Regions from separate parts of the Hydrogenophaga sp. RAC07 genome, predicted to be linked through region 1. Evidence: riboswitches for the same ligand, from Rfam matches in the RefSeq annotation. Region 1 holds a riboswitch; the other holds the start of a gene.
What was found. A riboswitch is a leader RNA that binds a small molecule or an ion and turns the genes downstream of it on or off. The one in region 1 is predicted to bind S-adenosylhomocysteine.
Positions count from the first base shown of each region.

Region 2: another riboswitch for S-adenosylhomocysteine. It lies ahead of metH (methionine synthase); the one in region 1 lies ahead of ahcY (adenosylhomocysteinase).

Region 1 covers NZ_CP016449.1:3,795,777-3,800,207, forward strand. The annotation lists partial or broken gene BSY239_RS17680 (septal ring lytic transglycosylase RlpA family protein) at 1-78, opposite strand, end outside; gene metF (methylenetetrahydrofolate reductase [NAD(P)H]) at 213-1,043, opposite strand; gene BSY239_RS17690 (TlyA family RNA methyltransferase) at 1,086-1,853, opposite strand; gene ahcY (adenosylhomocysteinase) at 1,859-3,292, opposite strand; S-adenosyl-L-homocysteine riboswitch at 3,356-3,444, opposite strand; gene BSY239_RS17700 (HAD-IIB family hydrolase) at 3,545-4,357, shown strand; gene BSY239_RS17705 (MFS transporter) at 4,354-4,431, shown strand, end outside.
Region 2 covers NZ_CP016449.1:4,077,975-4,082,405, reverse strand. The annotation lists gene metH (methionine synthase) at 1-2,576, opposite strand, end outside; S-adenosyl-L-homocysteine riboswitch at 2,608-2,705, opposite strand; gene BSY239_RS19005 (Fic family protein) at 2,748-3,803, opposite strand; gene BSY239_RS19000 (sigma-54-dependent Fis family transcriptional regulator) at 3,968-4,431, shown strand, end outside.

The DNA.
Region 1 (4,431 bases):
CTCGTGCATGTTGAACGCTTCGCCACTGGCGGTGCGCCGGCCATGAAAGGGCTCGCCGTACCACGAGGCGCGGCCTCGCTCGATCTCTTGCTCATCCCGCACCGCAGCGGGCTCTTCTCCGTCGGGCGTGGGCAGCGTCGGGGCCACCTGCGTCGCACAGCCGCCCAGCCACAACACGGTGGCCAGGGCGAGCGTGAACGCGGACTTGAAGCTCATGACAGCTGCAGCCGGTTGGCGATTTCCAGCGTCGCCACGCTCTGGTTCATGGTGTAGAAGTGCAGCGCCGGCACGCCGCCGTTGCGCAGCTGGTCGCACAGGTCGGTCACCACGTCCAGGCCGAAGGCCTTGATGGAGGCCGTGTCGTCACCAAAGGCCTGCAGGCGCAAGCGGATCCAGCGCGGGATCTCGGCGCCACTGGCGTCCGAGAAGCGCATGAGCTGCGTGGAGCTGGTGATGGGCATGATGCCGGGCACCACCGGCACGTCGGCGCCCAGTTTGTAGGCGTCGTCCACGAAGCGGAAATAGGCGTCGCTGTTGTAGAAGTACTGGGTGATGGCCGAGTGGGCGCCCGCACGGACTTTGGTCACATAGGCCTGCAAATCCGATTCGGGCGATTTCGCCTGCGGGTGCACCTCCGGATACGCCGCCACCTCGATGTGGAAGTCATCACCCGTTTCGCTGCGGATGAAGGCCACGAGGTCACTCGCGTAATGGAACTCACCGCCGGCGCCGTAGCCGCTGGGCAGATCACCGCGCAGCGCCACCAGGCGCTTCACACCCATGGCCTTGAGCGTGGCGAGCTGTTCGCGCACAGACGTCTTGGTGGCGCCGATGCACGAGAAGTGCGAGGCCGCCGGCACCGACTCGGCGAGGATGTCGCGCACCGTGTTGAAGGTGCCTTCCTGCGTGGAACCACCGGCGCCGTAGGTGACCGAGCAGAACTCGGGCTTCAGGGGATACAGCTGCTGGCGCACCGCGCGCAGCTTCTCCACGCCTTCGGGCGTCTTGGGCGGGAAAAATTCAAAACTCACGGGCAGGCCCATGGGATTCTCCAAAGATGGGGGAGTTGGCCCAGCCAGCGGCCCTCAGGCGGGCTGGCGGGCGAACACCAGAAATTCGCGGTTGCCGTCACCCCCGGTGATCGGGCTTTCAAAATAATCCAGCAGCACCAGGCCGCCGTCTTTCACCACCTGCTCGATGCGCTCACGCACCAGCGGGTAGCTCGCGTCGCTCTTGACCAGGCCGCCCTTGCCGATGTGCTCGGGCTGCAACTCGAACTGCGGCTTGACCAGCATGAGCACATGCCCGCCCGGTTTGAGCAAGGGCACGAGCGCCGGCCACACCAGAGTCTGCGAGATGAAGGACAAGTCGCCCACGATGAGGTCGAACGGTGCAGCGGCCGATTCGCCGCCCGCATCCGTCAACGCATCGGCCGTGAGGTCGCGCGCATTGCAGCGTTCGATGCAGACCACGCGCGCGTCACCGCGCAGGCGCGGGTGCAACTGGCCCTGGCCCACGTCCACGCCCACCACCTGCTGAGCGCCGCGCTGCAGCAGGCAGTCGGTGAAACCACCGCTGCTCTGGCCCACATCAAGACAGCGCAGACCCCGGACATCGAAAGCCACGCGTTGCAAGGCGCCGTCAAGCTTGAGGCCGCCGCGCGAAACGAACCGCGTCTCCGCGTTGTCCACCGCCTGCAGCTCCACCGTCTCGCGCAGCTCCTGGCCATTCTTCGAGATGGTTGTCCAGTCGCCCGGCAGCAGCCGCCAGCGCACGCCCGATGCGATCAGGCGTTGCGCTTGCGACTTGGACGCCGCCAGCCCGCGCTCGACGAGCAGTTGGTCTGCCCGCATGCGGATCAGTAGCGGTACGTGTCGGCTTTGTACGGGCCGGCTTTGCTCACACCGATGTAGGCCGCCTGCTCGTCGCTCAGTTCGGTCAGCATGGCGCCGACTTTCTTCAGGTGCAGACGCGCGACCTTCTCATCCAGGTGCTTGGGCAGCACATAGACCTTGCCGGCCTCGTACTGGTCCTGCTTCGTGAACAGCTCGATCTGCGCGATGGTCTGGTTGGCGAAGCTCGACGACATCACGAAGCTGGGGTGGCCAGTGGCGCAACCCAGGTTCACCAGGCGGCCCTTGGCCAGCAGGGTGATCTTCTTGCCGTCGGGGAATGTGATGTGGTCGACCTGGGGCTTGATCTCGTCCCACTCGCACTTCTCGAGCGCAGCCACGTCGATCTCGTTGTCGAAGTGACCGATGTTGCAGACGATGGCTTCGTCTTTCATGGCGGCCATGTGCTCGTAGCGGATCACGTTCTTGTTGCCGGTGGCGGACACGAAGATGTCGCACTTGTCGGCAGCGTATTCCATGGTCACGACCTTGAAGCCTTCCATCGCGGCCTGCAAGGCGTTGATGGGGTCGATCTCGGTCACCCACACCTGGGCGCTCAGGGCGCGCAGGGCCTGGGCCGAGCCCTTGCCCACGTCGCCGTAGCCAGCGACCACACAAACCTTGCCGGCGATCATCACGTCGGTGGCGCGCTTGATGGAGTCGACCAGCGACTCGCGGCAGCCATACAGGTTGTCGAACTTGCTCTTGGTCACGCTGTCGTTGACGTTGATCGCGCGGAACTGCAGCGTGCCCTTGGCGGACATCTCGTTGAGGCGCAGCACGCCGGTGGTGGTCTCTTCGGTCACGCCGATGATCTGGGCCGCCTTGCGGGTGTACCAGGTCTTGTCCACGGCCAGCTTGGCCTTGATGGCGTTGTACAGGCAGATCTCTTCTTCGCTCTGTGGGTTGTTCAGAACGGAGGCGTCTTTCTCGGCGCGCTGACCCAGGTGCATGAGCAAGGTGGCGTCGCCGCCGTCGTCCAGGATCATGTTGGGGCCTTCGCCTTCGGTGCCAGCGGCGCCGAATTCAAAGATGCGGTGGGTGAAGTCCCAGTACTCGTCGAGCGACTCGCCCTTGTGCGCGAACACCGGCGTGCCGTTGGCCACCAGCGCAGCGGCAGCGTGGTCCTGCGTGGAGAAGATGTTGCACGACGCCCAGCGCACGCTGGCACCCAGCGCCTGCAGGGTCTCGACCAGCACGGCGGTCTGGATCGTCATGTGGATGCTGCCGGTGATGCGCGCGCCCTTGAGCGGCTGCGCCTTGGCAAACTCTTCGCGGATGGCCATCAGGCCGGGCATTTCCGTTTCGGCGATCTTGACTTCCTTGCGGCCCCAGTCGGCCAGGGCAATGTCGGCGATCGCGCAATCGGTGAAGGTGGGGTTGTTCAGACGGGCATTCATGGTTCGCTCCAGTGAGGATGGATAAACCACATCGACGGGCGAAAAAAAGCTCATCGCACGGGATGTGGATGAGCGTCGTTGCATGGATGGTCCGAGCCTCACGCCTCGCCGCTGACTGGGTCAGTGGGGGCGCTGCAACGCTCCTCGGATGCGGGATTTTAGCCCAGCATGTCCCCGGGCGGGTGTTTGTGGGGTCTCCATCCCGGACTTCCAACACGTTCATGAGAAAGCCTGTGCGACACTGCCGGCCCCATGCCAAGCCTCCCCACCCCCTCCCCGCTCGCCCTGTGGCCCACCTCGGAGCGCAGCCGAATCCACGGGGTGTTGACCGACATCGACGACACCCTGACGACCGACGGCGCGATCACGCCCGACGCGCTGGACGCCCTGTACCGCCTGCGCGCCGCCGGTCTGCCGGTGCTGGCCATCACCGGACGGCCGGCCGGCTGGAGCGAGGCCTTTGCCCTGGCCTGGCCGGTGGACGCGATCGTGGCGGAAAACGGCGCCGTGGCGCTGTGGCGCGGGGACGGTGGGCAACTCTGCCGGGACTATTTGCTGGACCCGACCACACGAACCGACAACTTCGTCCGGCTCCAGGACACGGCACAGCGCGTGCTGCGCGAACTGCCACAAACCCGCCTGGCCACCGACAGCCCCGGGCGCGAGACCGACATCGCGATCGACCACAGCGAATTCGCGCACCTGAACGAAGCGGAGATCGAGCAGGTGGTGGCGCTCATGCGCCGTGACGGGCTGAATGCCACGGTGAGCTCGATCCACATCAACGGCTGGATCGGCGACCACGACAAGCTGGCCGGCGCGCGCTGGATCGTGCGCACGCGCCTGGGCCGCGACCTCGACGCCGAACTCGACCGCTGGGTCTACGTGGGCGACTCGACCAACGACGCGCGCATGTTCGGCCATTTCCAGCACAGCGTGGGCGTGGCCAACGTGGCGCGCTTCTGGGCCGCGCTCAGCCACCACCCGCGCTTTGTGGCGCAGGGCGAACGCGGCGCGGGTTTTGCCGAGGTGGCCAACGCGGTGCTCTCGGCCAGACCGTCATGACCGAACACCCGCTGCCCCCGCAGCACAGCCGGGCCCTCACGGGCGCAGCGCCGCCCGCGCTTGTGCCGGCACAG
Region 2 (4,431 bases), 280 kb from region 1:
GTCAGGCCCATGCCGATGTCTTCGCACTGCAGCAGTTCGAACATCGGGCGCTTGACCGAGTGGTCCGGGCAGGCGGGGTAACCAGGCGCCGGGCGGATGCCCTGGTACTTCTCCTTGATCAGGTCTTCGTTGCTCAGCGCCTCGTCGGCCGCGTAGCCCCAGAGGTCGGTGCGCACGCGGTGGTGCATGCACTCGGCCAGGCCTTCGGCCAGGCGGTCGGCCAGGGCCTTGAGCATGATGGCGGAGTAGTCGTCGTGGTCGTCGATGAACAGCTTCTCTTTCTTCTCCACGCCCAGGCCGGCGGTGACGGCGAACACGCCCACGTAGTCGTCGGCCACGCCCTTGGGCGCCACGAAGTCGGCCAGGCACCGGCTCGGCCGCATCACGCCGTCCACCTCGAAGCGTTCGGTCTGCTGGCGCAGGCCGTGCCAGGTGAGCGCCACCTCGCGGCGGCTCTCGTCGGTGTAGAGCTCGATGTCGTCGTCGTTCACGCTGTTGGCCGGGTACAGGCCCACCACCGCGCTGGCGCTGAGCCAGCGGCCTTCAATCAGGCGCTGCAGCATGCGCTTGCCGTCGCTGAACACGCGCCGCGCTTCTTCGCCCACCACCTCGTCTTTCAGGATCTCGGGGAAGGGGCCGGCGAGGTCCCAGGTCTGGAAGAAGGGCGCCCAGTCGATGTACTTCACGATCTCGTTCAGATCGAAGTTCTTGAACACGCGCTTGCCGATGAAGCGCGGCTTCTTCGGCTCAAAAGCGCGCCAGTCGATGGGCGTCTTGTTGGCGCGCGCCTTGGCCAGCGGCCACAGCGGCACCTGCTTCTTGTTCGCGTGCTGGGTGCGCACCTTGTCGTAGTCGGCGTTGAGATCGGCGATGTACTGCGCCGCCTGGTCCGACAACAGCCCCTGCGCCACGCCCACGCTGCGCGAGGCATCAGGCACATAGACCACCGGGCCGCTGTAGTGCGGCGCGATCTTCACCGCGGTGTGCACGCGGCTGCAGGTGGCGCCGCCGATCAGCAGCGGAATCTGCTTCTCGCGGAAATGCGCGTCCTTCTCCATCTCGCCGGCCACGTACTGCATCTCTTCCAGGCTGGGTGTGATCAGGCCCGAGAGGCCCACGATGTCGGCACCCTCGGCCTTGGCCATGGCCAGAATCTCGTGGCAGGGCACCATCACGCCCATGTTCACCACCTCGAAGTTGTTGCACTGCAGGACCACGGTGACGATGTTCTTGCCGATGTCGTGCACGTCGCCCTTCACCGTGGCGATCACGATCTTGCCCTTGGGCTTCACGTCTTCGCCGGCCGCCACCTGGGCCAGTTTCTCGGCCTCGATGTAAGGCAGCAGGTGGGCCACCGCCTGTTTCATCACGCGTGCGCTCTTCACCACCTGCGGCAAGAACATCTTGCCCTGGCCAAACAGGTCGCCCACCACGTTCATGCCGTCCATGAGCGGGCCTTCGATCACGTTGAGCGGGCGCCCGCCCCCAGCCTCGATCTCGCGCCACATTTCTTCGGTGTCTTCGCTGATGAAGTCGTTCATGCCGCGCACCAGCGCGTGGCTCAGGCGTTCGCGGATCGGCAGCGCGCGCCACTCGTTCTTCTTGCTGTCGTCCTTGGCCGCGCCCTTGGCGTTTTCGGCCACCTCCACCAGGCGTTCGCCGGCGTCAGGGCGGCGGTTCAGCACCACGTCTTCCACCCGTTCGCGCAGCTCGGGTTCGAGCTCGTCGTACACGCCCACCATGCCGGCGTTGACGATGCCCATGTCCATGCCGGCCTTGATCGCGTGGTACAGGAACACGGTGTGGATCGCCTCGCGCACCGGGTCGTTGCCGCGGAAACTGAACGACACGTTGGACACGCCGCCGCTCACCTTGGCGCCCGGCAGGTTCTGCTTGATCCAGCGCGTGGCGTTGATGAAGTCGACCGCGTAGTTGTTGTGCTCTTCAATGCCGGTGGCAATGGCGAAGATGTTGGGGTCGAAGATGATGTCTTCTGGCGGAAAGCCCACCTCGTCCACCAGGATGCGGTAGGCCCGTTCGCAGATCTCGACCTTGCGCTCGTAGGTGTCGGCCTGGCCTTTTTCGTCAAACGCCATCACCACGGCGGCCGCGCCGTAGCGCTTGACCAGCCGCGCCTGGCGCTTGAACTCGTCCACGCCTTCTTTCATGCTGATGGAGTTCACCACGCCCTTGCCCTGCACACAGCGCAGGCCGGCCTCGATCACCTCCCACTTGGAGCTGTCCACCATCACCGGCACGCGCGCGATGTCGGGTTCGCCCGCGATCAGGTTGAGGAACTTCACCATGGCGGCCTTGCTGTCGAGCATGGCCTCGTCCATGTTCACGTCGATGATCTGGGCGCCGTTTTCCACCTGCTGGCGCGCAACAGCCAGCGCCTGCTCGTACTCGCCGTTCAGGATCATGCGGGCGAAGGCCTTGGAGCCGGTGACGTTGGTGCGCTCGCCCACGTTCACAAACAGGCTGTCGGCGCCAATGCGCAGCGGCTCCAGGCCGGAGAGCAGCATGGGCGGCACGGAAACGGGGGAAGACGGGGAAACGGAGGCAGATGCAGACATGGGGCTCACCAAGGCGGTTCTTCAGACAACAGACTGGTGAGCGCCGTTTTGGGCCTGTTCATGCCCACTCAAGCCTGACGCACACGCAAACCCTTGGGGGCCGGTGGCGCTGCAGCGCTCCTTGAGAGGGTTGGATTTTAGCTGCTGGTGCTGCGCAGGCCAGAGATGACCTCAGCGGGCGGCCTGATGTTGCGCCAGCAAGATGCCATTGAGTGCCGTGTTCACGTAGTAATTGCTGCGGCCCACTTTCTGTTTGCCGAGGAAGCCTCCGTCCACCAGCGCCTCCAGGTACTTGGTGGCCGTCAACCGCGACACCTGCAGATCGCGCTGCACGAACTCGATCTTGGTGTACGGGTGCATGAACAGGTTGTTGATCAGGTCCTGGCTGTAGAACTTGTAGCCGCTGCGGATGCGGTGCTTGTAGTCGAACAGGGCCGCCTTGATCGCCTGCACGGTCGTCACCGTCTGGCGGGCCGTGATCTCCACCGCTTGCAGCATGTAGAGCACCCAGTCTTCCCAGGTGTCGTTGTCGCGGACCGTCTGCAACAGGCGGTAGTAGTCGGCTTTGGTCTGCACGATGTGGCTGCTCAGGTACAGCACCGGAATCTCCAGCAGGCCTTCTTTCACCAGATACAACACGTTGAGGATGCGCCCTGTGCGGCCGTTGCCGTCGTAGAACGGGTGAATGCTCTCGAACTGGTGGTGCATCAGCGCCATCTTGATCAGCGGATCGGCCGAGAACAGCGCGTCGTCATTCATGAACCGCTCCAGGCCGCTCATCAGAGCCACGATCTCGGCCGGGTCTTGCGGCGGCGTGTAGACCGTCTGGCCCCCGCCGTCTTTGAGAGCCGTGCCCGGCAGTTTGCGAAAGCCCGCGTTGTTGCGCTCCAGTTCAGCCTGAATGCCCACGATGTGGTTGGCCGAGAGCAGCCCGCTGGTGCGCACCTGATCGAAGCCGAAGCGCAGCGCCTGCCGGTAGCGCAGCACTTCCTTGGTGGCCGGGTCGGCAAAGGCGTCGGGGTGTACATCGCCCTTGAACAGCTCGTCGTGCGTGGTAACGATGTTCTCGATCTCCGAACTGTCCTTGGCTTCCTGGAGACCCAGGGTGTTGATGAGGATGCCTTGGTAGGGAATCGACGCGGCCAAGCCTTTGAGCTCGGCCAGTTGCCGGCTGCTGCTGGCCAGTTTTTTCAGGATGGCTGGCGTGTCAAAGCGAGCCGGGTCCAAGTGTTCAAGGGGCTTCAGAGTTGACATCGTGGTTGGCGAGGCCTTTTATTTGTATAAAAAATTGAATTTTCTATGCATGTTAAACACCACGTGTATAGAAAACCAAGCTTTTTCATCGCAGGGCCAAGCCGCAGCCGTGGTGCGATGTTTGCTTGACCTTCCCCATGCCCCACCGCACCGACCCCGACCACACCGGCACCGACTGGCACGCCCAGGAGCTGCTGCTCATGCGCGAGGTGATGAAGCTGGTGGGCCGCAGCCTGGCGCCGGCCTTTGTGTTGCGCGAGATGCTGCACCTGATGAGCGAGCTGCTCGGCCTGAACCGGGGCCGCATGGTGCTGGCCGACGAAGGCGTCCCCGGCCAGACCCGGGACCAGCGCACCGCCTCCATCCGCCACGCCTACGGCCTCACCGCCGGGCAGGTGGCCAGCGGCGTGTACCGCTGGGGAGAGGGCATCACCGGGCGGGTGCTGCAGACCGGCCTGCCCGCCATCGTGCAGGACGTGGACGCCGAGCCGCTTTTTTTGTTTCGCTGCGTGCCGCGCAGCCAGCTGCCGCCGCAGACGGTGGCCTTCATCGCGCTGCCCATCGAGGTGAACGGCGCCACCATCGGTGTGCTGGCCTGCCA